Regions from separate parts of the Pseudoalteromonas sp. MTN2-4 genome, predicted to be linked through region 1. Evidence: predicted binding sites of a transcription regulator. Region 1 holds the regulator's gene; each other region holds the start of a gene.

Region 1 (2,212 bases):
TGTGCAGAGGCAAATCTGCATGGACTACATTTGTTTTTTAATGTACTGGATGGTCAAGATGAAGCCGTTAGAGCAGCATTAGGGCAATGTGAACGCTTACAGTCAGAGTTGAGCGACCGTTTCTCTGAGTCTATGGTATCTAGCTTTGTGGCCATTGGGGCACAATACTGGCCGCATATATATCCTGAATGTATTCCTAAAGAGTTAAAAAGCTTTCCGCATATTCGCTCTCACGAGCACCTAATGCACACTCAACCATTTGATTTGTTGTATGTGATCCGATCTGACAGAGAAGATGTGAATCATCTATTTGCTCAAAGTGTCAGGCATATGTTGGCAGGCAAAGTAGAATTGGTTGCACATATCCGCACTTTTCGTTTTTTAGATGGCAGAGACTTTAACGGCTTTATTTATGGCGCTAATACGCCTCATGGACGTTTTAAGCGTCAAGTGGCTTTAGTTCATGATCCTGAAAGCTTTGAAGACCAAGGTAGCTACATTCATGTGCAGCGAGTGAAGTTTGATCTAAACCGTTGGCAACAACTAAGTCTGAATGACCAAGAAGCTATTATGGGGCGCTCTCGTTTAGAAAATAAAAAGCTAGAGGTTCCTTTGTCTAATAATCACGCAGCTCTATCTGAGCTTAACAATGCAGACAACTTACCACTGTTGCTTGAGCAAAGTATGCCGTTCGGAGATGTGTTTGAGCAAGGCTCTTTATGGGTGAGTTGTGCCGCAAAGGGCAGTGCTTTTGAGAAGTTGTTAGCGACACGAGTAGGAAATGAACAACACTACGATGCGTGGCTAGATTATTGTCAGGCCGATATGGGGGCTGCGTTTTTTGCGCCATCTGTGCAGTTTCTGCAAAATATGGCGCAATTAGGTGAAAGTTAAACGTTGTCGAACAAGGTTTTTACTTTCTCAAGTGTTACATCTATCTCAGAGATTTTAGCTGGTGCAATAAAAATAGTATCGTCACCGGCAATGGTACCTAATACGCCATCAGCAGTACCTAGAGAGTCTAGTAAGCGAGCAATCAGTTGAGCTGCACCTGGGCTGGTACGGATGATGATCATCATTTCATTGTGCATGATATCAATCACTAATTGTCTTAATGGGCTTTTTGCCGTTGGTACGCCCATTTCTGCCGGTAAGCAGTAAACCATTTCTTGTTTTGCGTTACGAGTTCTTACCGCACCAAACTTACTTAGCATACGTGACACTTTACTTTGACTTACATTATCAAAGCCTTGATCTTTCAGGGCATCGACAATTTCACCCTGCGAGCCAAAGTTTTCTTCTTTTAATAGTGCTTTGAATGCCTTTATCAGCGCTTCTTGCTTCTCGTTTGCTTGCATAATTGAACTCGTTTATTAAATATTACTTAGATTTTACACAATTCTGAATCCAGACCCAACTTTGCAATTAAAAAACAAAGTGAATTGATTGCAAGATTTGCTTAAGTGGTAAGGCATTTTTAGAAACACAGGAATGAATATTTTGAAGTGTAAAGCGAGCTTGCACGCTGAAAGCAATATTTTACAACTATAGTCGAAAAAAACCTTAAAATAGCGTCGATAAATTTGTTTTTACCTGCACTTTTCATTATCTTTACAGCACACACAATTCCACCTTCAAATTATGGAGAATTCCACATGAAAGTTGCTGTATTAGGTGCCGCTGGCGGTATCGGTCAAGCTCTATCTTTACTTCTTAAAAATGGCCTTCCTGCAGGTTCTGAGCTATCTCTATACGACGTAGCGCCAGTTGTTCCTGGTGTTGCTGTAGACCTATCTCACATCCCAACTGCAGTTAAAGTTGCAGGTTTTGGTGCAGATGATCTTGACGCAGCGCTAGCGGGTGCTGACATTGTTCTTATCCCAGCTGGTATGCCTCGTAAGCCAGGTATGGACCGTGCTGACCTTTTCAATGTTAATGCTGGTATCATCAAGACACTTGCTGAAGGTATCGTACGTAACTGTCCTAAAGCACTAGTTGGTGTTATCACTAACCCAGTAAACGGCACTGTACCAATCGTTGCTGAAGTATTCAAAAAAGCGGGTACTTATGAAGCATCACGTGTATTCGGTGTAACAACTCTAGACGTTATCCGTTCAGAAGCATTCGTTGCTGAACTGAAAGGTGTTGACGTATCTGAAGTTAAAGTACCAGTTATTGGTGGTCACTCAGGTACTACTATTCTTCCTTTACT
Region 2 (2,212 bases), 860 kb from region 1:
ATGTCATCGAACCTTTCTTAATTCAACAAGGTTTTATTCAGCGTACGCCGAGAGGTCGTATAGCGTCGAATGCTGCTTACCTGCATTTTGATTTGGCACCAAAGCAGGATTAATAATTCACATTGTCATGGCGAAGTAGAGAGCTTGATTTCGTATCACTTCGCTTTGATAGTTACCTTAATTCTGCAGGAGTCGGATAGTCTGGGTGTTCAACATTTTTATGGGACCAAACTGCATGAACAGAAGGCTCTGACTCTTCTCTAATTAACTTTACTAAAGTGTTTAAATCTTATTTGGTTTGCCTAAAACTGGTACTAATTTTTTGAAATATTCTAAGGAACAGGCGCCTATAATAGATATTTCATACATTTCTCTAAAAAATATCACCTCTTAGCTTTGATCGGCATTTACAGTTATGCATTCATTAGTAGTTCATGCTTATATTATAAGTCTTGATCTTATTTCCGTTATTTATTCTTTTCTCATGTTCAAATGCTTTAATCAGTTAGCAATATAAAGCCCGATTAGATTCAGTTTCACCAGCAAATATTTTCCTTTTCATAAACATCTATTAATGCTGCTTATTGTGAATATTTATTCTGTTGATTTTCAGTTTACGTAAACGTAAAGGTGGTGATTTAAGTGACTTAACGCAACCTTTATTAAATATTCTTTAAAATGTTACCGGTGTCATTTGTTTTTTGTTTGTCATAATTTAACATTTCTGTTGTTTTTTACTTTTTTGGTGAATTTGTCAGACCAATGAGAAATATTCAAGTTAGTGAATATCTATTCATAATTTTGTTGACTCCATTTTAAAACAAAGCTAGTTTTGAATATCTGTCGGAACAATCGTCTTGTTCATTTCCGGCCATAGATGTAGCAGGGGGAGGGGTGCATGCTATATGACTCTAAGTTAGAAAAAGATAATTGTGGTTTTGGTTTAATTGCTCAGATAAACGGGCAAGCAAGTCATAAACTGATCCGCAATGCAATTACAGGGTTAGACCGAATGCAACACCGTGGTGGTATTGCATCAGATGGTAAAACAGGTGATGGCTGTGGTTTATTACTGCAAAAACCTGACAGCTTCTTTCGAGCCATTGCCACTGAAAACGGTTGGCACTTAGGTAAAAATTACGCTGTCGGTATGTTGTTTTTGAATGCGGACGAAACGCTTGCATCTCAAGCCCGAAAAGTGATTAACGAAGAATTAGAAAAAGAAACGTTAACACTCGTTGGCTGGCGAGTCGTGCCAACGGAACCGAATATGTTGGGACCAATTGCGCTAAAGCAACTACCTAAATTTGAGCAGGTGTTTGTATCAGCACCTGAAGGCTGGCGTCCAAAAGATCTAGAGCGTCGCTTGTATATCGCAAGACGTCGTATTGAGCAGCGCTTAGTTGAAGACGACCAGTTTTATATTTCGAGTCTTTCAGGCCTGGTAACGGTTTACAAAGGCCTTATGATGCCAGTGGACCTACCAAACTTTTATTTAGATTTGGCAGATATGCGCATGAAAAGTGCTATCTGTGTTTTCCACCAACGCTTTTCTACGAACACGCAGCCACGATGGCCGTTAGCTCAGCCATTTAGATATTTGGCGCACAATGGTGAGATAAATACTATTGCTGGTAACCGCCAGTGGGCGAGAGCGCGTGCTTATAAGTTTTCTTCACCATTGTTACCTGATTTACAAACGGCCGCGCCATTTGTAAATGAAGAAGGTTCAGATTCATCAAGCCTAGATAACATTCTTGAATTATTCCTTGCCGGAGGTATGGATATTTTCCGTGCTATGCGCATGCTTGTGCCGCCTGCATGGCAAAAAAACCGAGCTATGGACGATGATTTACGTGCCTTCTACGATTTTAACTCTATGCATATGGAACCTTGGGATGGCCCCGCAGGTATCGTCATGTCAGATGGTCGATTTGCGGCATGTAACCTAGACAGAAATGGTCTACGTCCAGCGCGTTACGTGATCACCCAAGATGGGTTTATCACGCTTGCATCTGAAGTCGGTATTTGGGATTACACAGCCGATGAAGTGGTTGAAAAAGGCCGTGTTGGCCCAGGAGAATTACTGGTCATCGATACCCTTCATGGTAAGATTTGGCAGTCTGATGAAATCGATCAAGACTTAAAATCACGTCATCCTTACAAAACTTGGCTTGAGCAAAATGTAAAACGTCTTACGCCTTTTGAAGAT
Region 3 (2,212 bases), on a different contig from region 1:
TTGGAATAACAGGAGCAATAGAATGCTAATACTAACTCGTCGAGTGGGTGAAACCCTAATGATTGGTGATGAAGTAACTGTAACTGTACTAGGTGTTAAAGGTAACCAGGTACGTATTGGTGTTAATGCACCTAAAGATGTTTCAGTTCACCGTGAAGAGATTTACATGCGAATTCAGGCTGAAAAGTCTGGTCCTGCAACAGGTAACATCTGATCAGCTTTTAGCGAATAATTTAAGGAGCCACTATTCATTAGTGGCTTTTTTTTGCGCTAAGATAAAGTCAACCGTCTCGTCATCCAATGCACTTAAAGATAAATATTGTGCACCTCTTAGTGAATAGATCAGTAGACCTCTGTCTGTTTTTATAACTTTGGTGATGTCTTGCCAATTAAATACAAACGATTTATATGGGTTAGCTGCTTTAATTTTTTCTTCGTCAATCTCAACAATCACATTGGAGCCACTTGCTCTGCTGATCATCTGTCTGGCAACCCACCAAGGACGGCGATAGTAATATGAAATGCATTCAATGACTGCCAAAATGATTAAGAAATTCCCCAGGTAGCCATTCTCTAAACCATAAATAGACACTAAACCGAGCAGGGTTAGAAAACCGACTAACGCATATTTAGGTTTGTTAGCTTTGCCAAATTTTTCGGACTCATCAAAGCACTCCTGATAGTAAGGCTTATCAAGGGTAAATTCGTGTTTATACATAGCAACTCATTAATCTTTATTTGCTGCCAATTTTATCAAAAAAGAATGGTGTATGCGTATTTGAAATTTTTTAATGCGACTTGCATTAAGTATGAGTATACATTTTTTATTCAGTCATAACGGTATTTTGTTTAGTGGCTTCTTGGTCTTACCATTTTTTGTTTCCGTTTTTAAAACTTATCTATGTAACCTATTTATCACTTTTATTTAAAAGTATTTAAATAAACCTGCGCTATTTTGAATATTTTTCATATTTATCTCAGTAATTCATTCGTTTAATCAGTATTTTACAGTTAAGTTGTTGCTATTGTTTAACTTTTAATATTGGTATTACCAATTTACAATATTGTTTACAAGTTGAGCTCGTTTGTTATGATGTTGAATAAATATTTATAAAAAATGATTAATGACGCAAGGCGCGTTGTGAAAAAGGGGGAGAACATGGATATAGGCGCATTGTTGCTAGAGGCAGCCAGCTTAATGCTTACCGGCATGGTTGGGGTTTTTGCCTTCTTATCTATCTTAATTTTTGCTGTAAGCAAGTTATCACTTATCGCAGGTGGTGATGAACCAGCAAAGCCACAACGTCAACCTACTAAACGCCCAGCATCAACAGGCGTATCTAACGCGCACATTGCTGCAATCAGTGCAGCTATCGCTCAGTACAGATCAAAATAATAAAGGGGTCCACTATGTCAAAGTTAAAATTAACTGAATTGGTTTTAAGAGACGCACACCAATCATTGCTTGCTACGCGAATGCGCCTAGAAGATATGCTACCAATCGCAGAGAAACTAGATAAAGCCGGTTATTGGTCTGTTGAATCTTGGGGTGGTGCAACCTTTGATTCTTGTATCCGTTATTTGGGCGAAGATCCTTGGCATCGCATTCGCGCTTTAAAAGAAGCCATGCCAAATACCAAGCAGCAGATGCTTTTACGTGGTCAAAACTTACTAGGTTATCGCCATTATGCCGATGACGTGGTCGAAAAATTTGTAGAACGTGCACATCATAATGGCGTTGATGTTTTCCGTATTTTCGATGCCATGAATGATGTCCGAAACCTCGAAACAGCGATTAAAGCCGCGATTAAAGTCGGAGCGCATGCGCAAGGTACCATTTCTTATACTGTGAGTCCGGTTCACACTTTAGACATGTGGCTAGAACAGGCGAAAAAACTAGAAGCCATGGGCTGTCATTCAATCTGTATTAAAGATATGGCTGGCTTATTAAAGCCTTATGATGCAGAAGAACTGATCACTGAACTTAAAAATACCGTGTCAGTGCCAATTGCCATGCAGTGTCACGCGACAACGGGTTTAAGTACAGCGACATACCAAAAAGCAATCGATGCGGGTATTGATATGCTTGATACCGCTATTTCGTCTATGAGTATGACTTATGGTCATAGTGCCACAGAGACTATGGTGGCAATTACCGAAGGCACAGCACGTGATACAGGTTTAAACCTTGGTGAGCTTGAAGAGATTGCGA
Region 4 (2,212 bases), on a different contig from region 1:
GCCAGCAGCCCCCTTTAATAGGTTGTCGATAGCAACCACCACAATCAGTTGCTCACCTTGTACTTGCCAGCCAATATCAACATACGGCTGTTTTGCTACACCTTTAATTGACGGCATTTGCTTATTGCCTTTTAAACGAATTAACGGTTCGTCGGCGAGCACTTGGAATGCTTCGTTAACTTGGTACTCACTCACGCCCGGCTTCAACTTCACATAAATGGTTTCGAGAATACCACGAGCAAAATTACCTAAATGCGGAGTAAATAATACTGAGTGACCAAGATACTGTGAGATTTCCGGCGTATGTCTGTGATTGAATAACCCATAAGGTGCAAGAGACACTTCACAAAACTGGGTACCTATATTAGCTTTACGACCCGCGCCGGTGACGCCCGATACCGCGTTAACAATGATGGTATCGTCGGCAAGTAAATCTGCTTGTTTAAGTGGTTTTAAACCATTTAACGCAGCAGTCGGGTAACAACCAGCGACGGCAACCAGTTGCGCCTGTGAAATGGCCTTTGCATTCCACTCCGCCAAGCCATATTCAGCTTGTGCAAGCCAGGTTGGTGATTGGTGCGTAAAACCATAAAAACTGTCGTAATCTTGAGGGTTTTTAAGTCTAAAACCGCCTGATAAATCAAATACCTTTTTGCCCATGGCTAAAAACTTAGGGGCAAGTTCTACACTCACTTTGTGATCTGTACACAGGCACACAAAGTCTGCATTGGTTTCGATATCAATAAAGGCTTGTTCATTAAGAGGTAAAAGAAGCGTGTCGAGCAAAGAGGCATGTTCTGGATACAAGTCACTCAGTAGTTTTCCTTTGTCTAAACTTTGCTCAGACACAAAACATCCAGCAAGGGAGAAGTTGGGATGTTTGGCAATTAAACTGGCTAATTCAGCGCCGCTATAGCCGCTAGCGCCAATAATGGTTACATTCAACATAGTAAAAAAATCTCTAAAATTTGGTTCCGTTTCGTGCCCTCTGGGCATTATTTAAAAAGTGTTGAATGTATGTCGTCGCATCTTAGCCCCTAACGATATTTATGCTCAAAAAGTGAATTGATATTCATACTAAACACATATAAATTATTATGCAAACATTTTGAATAAATATTTTGGACTGATATGACCACTCCCGCTTTTATTAATATGTACCAGCAGCTTATCGCCGAGCCTTCTATTAGTGCACTCGATCCACAGCTCAATATGAGCAATTACTCCACCATAGAATTATTAGCAACCTGGTGTGAAAATTTAGGCTTTCAGGTTGAGATTACAGAACTTGAAAGCGCGCCGGGTAAATTTAACTTACTGGCCAAACGTGGCGAAGGTGAAGGCGGTTTGATGTTAGCTGGGCATACAGACACTGTACCTTTTGATGACAGTCGCTGGAGTTATGATCCGTTTAAACTTAGTGAAGTCGACAATAAACTATTTGGTCTGGGTTCGATTGATATGAAAGGATTTTTTGCATTTGTGATTGAAGCCATTAAGCAACTTGATGCACAAGATGCGAAACAAGCTAAACCTATTATGATCCTCGCCACCGCAGATGAAGAAACCACCATGGCAGGCGCACAAGAAGTAGCAAAACATCAAAACTTAAAACCTGAGTTCTGTGTTATTGGTGAACCGACGGACATGGTGCCAGTATTCACCCATAAAGGACACATGAGTACCGCTATTCGTGTGACCGGTAAATCGGGTCATAGCTCTGATCCTGCACGCGGTTTAAATGCCATTGAAGTGATGCATAAGATTATTGCAAAGCTGTTGCAACTAAAAGACATTTTAAGGAATAAATATTCAATTGAGCATTTTGCAATACCCTACCCCACTCTAAATCTAGGGCATATTCATGGAGGAGATAATGCTAATCGTATCTGTGGCTGCTGTGAGTTGCACTTAGACATTCGTCCATTACCTGGGCTGAGTATTCAAGAGCTGCAATTATTATTGCTAGAAGCGGTTAAACCCATTAATGATGAATACCCAAATAGTGTTGCAGTTATCGACTTACACGATCCTATTCCGGCCTTTACTGGCACAACCGACAGCGCCTTGGTAAAACTCGCTGAAGCGGTTTCTGGGGAACAAGCCATTGCTGTGAACTACTGCACCGAAGCACCATTCTTACAACAACTCGGCTGCGAAACGATTGTTATGGGTCCAGGCTCTATCGAACAAGCCCACCAGCCTGATGAGT

Evidence for each region. Region 1 encodes ArgR, which controls arginine synthesis, uptake and breakdown. Its sites were predicted from a motif close to ANTGAATANNTATTCANT; they were not measured.
Region 2: the regulator ArgR is predicted to act here: its motif matches at 781-798, upstream of gltB (glutamate synthase large subunit).
Region 3: the regulator ArgR is predicted to act here: its motif matches at 1,096-1,113, upstream of ACGHEH_RS06860 (OadG family transporter subunit).
Region 4: the regulator ArgR is predicted to act here: its motif matches at 1,060-1,077, upstream of argC (N-acetyl-gamma-glutamyl-phosphate reductase).

What each region holds. Positions count from the first base shown of each region.
Region 1 is NZ_BTGK01000001.1:934,220-936,431, reverse strand. It holds gene ACGHEH_RS04435 (Dyp-type peroxidase) at 1-894, shown strand, start outside; gene argR (transcriptional regulator ArgR) at 891-1,358, opposite strand; gene mdh (malate dehydrogenase) at 1,656-2,212, shown strand, end outside.
Region 2 is NZ_BTGK01000001.1:75,358-77,569, reverse strand. It holds gene ruvB (Holliday junction branch migration DNA helicase RuvB) at 1-113, shown strand, start outside; gene gltB (glutamate synthase large subunit) at 899-2,212, shown strand, end outside.
Region 3 is NZ_BTGK01000002.1:420,685-422,896, reverse strand. It holds gene csrA (carbon storage regulator CsrA) at 23-214, shown strand; gene ACGHEH_RS06865 (YcxB family protein) at 245-718, opposite strand; gene ACGHEH_RS06860 (OadG family transporter subunit) at 1,160-1,396, shown strand; gene oadA (sodium-extruding oxaloacetate decarboxylase subunit alpha) at 1,411-2,212, shown strand, end outside.
Region 4 is NZ_BTGK01000010.1:120,889-123,100, reverse strand. It holds gene argC (N-acetyl-gamma-glutamyl-phosphate reductase) at 1-945, opposite strand, end outside; gene argE (acetylornithine deacetylase) at 1,132-2,212, shown strand, end outside.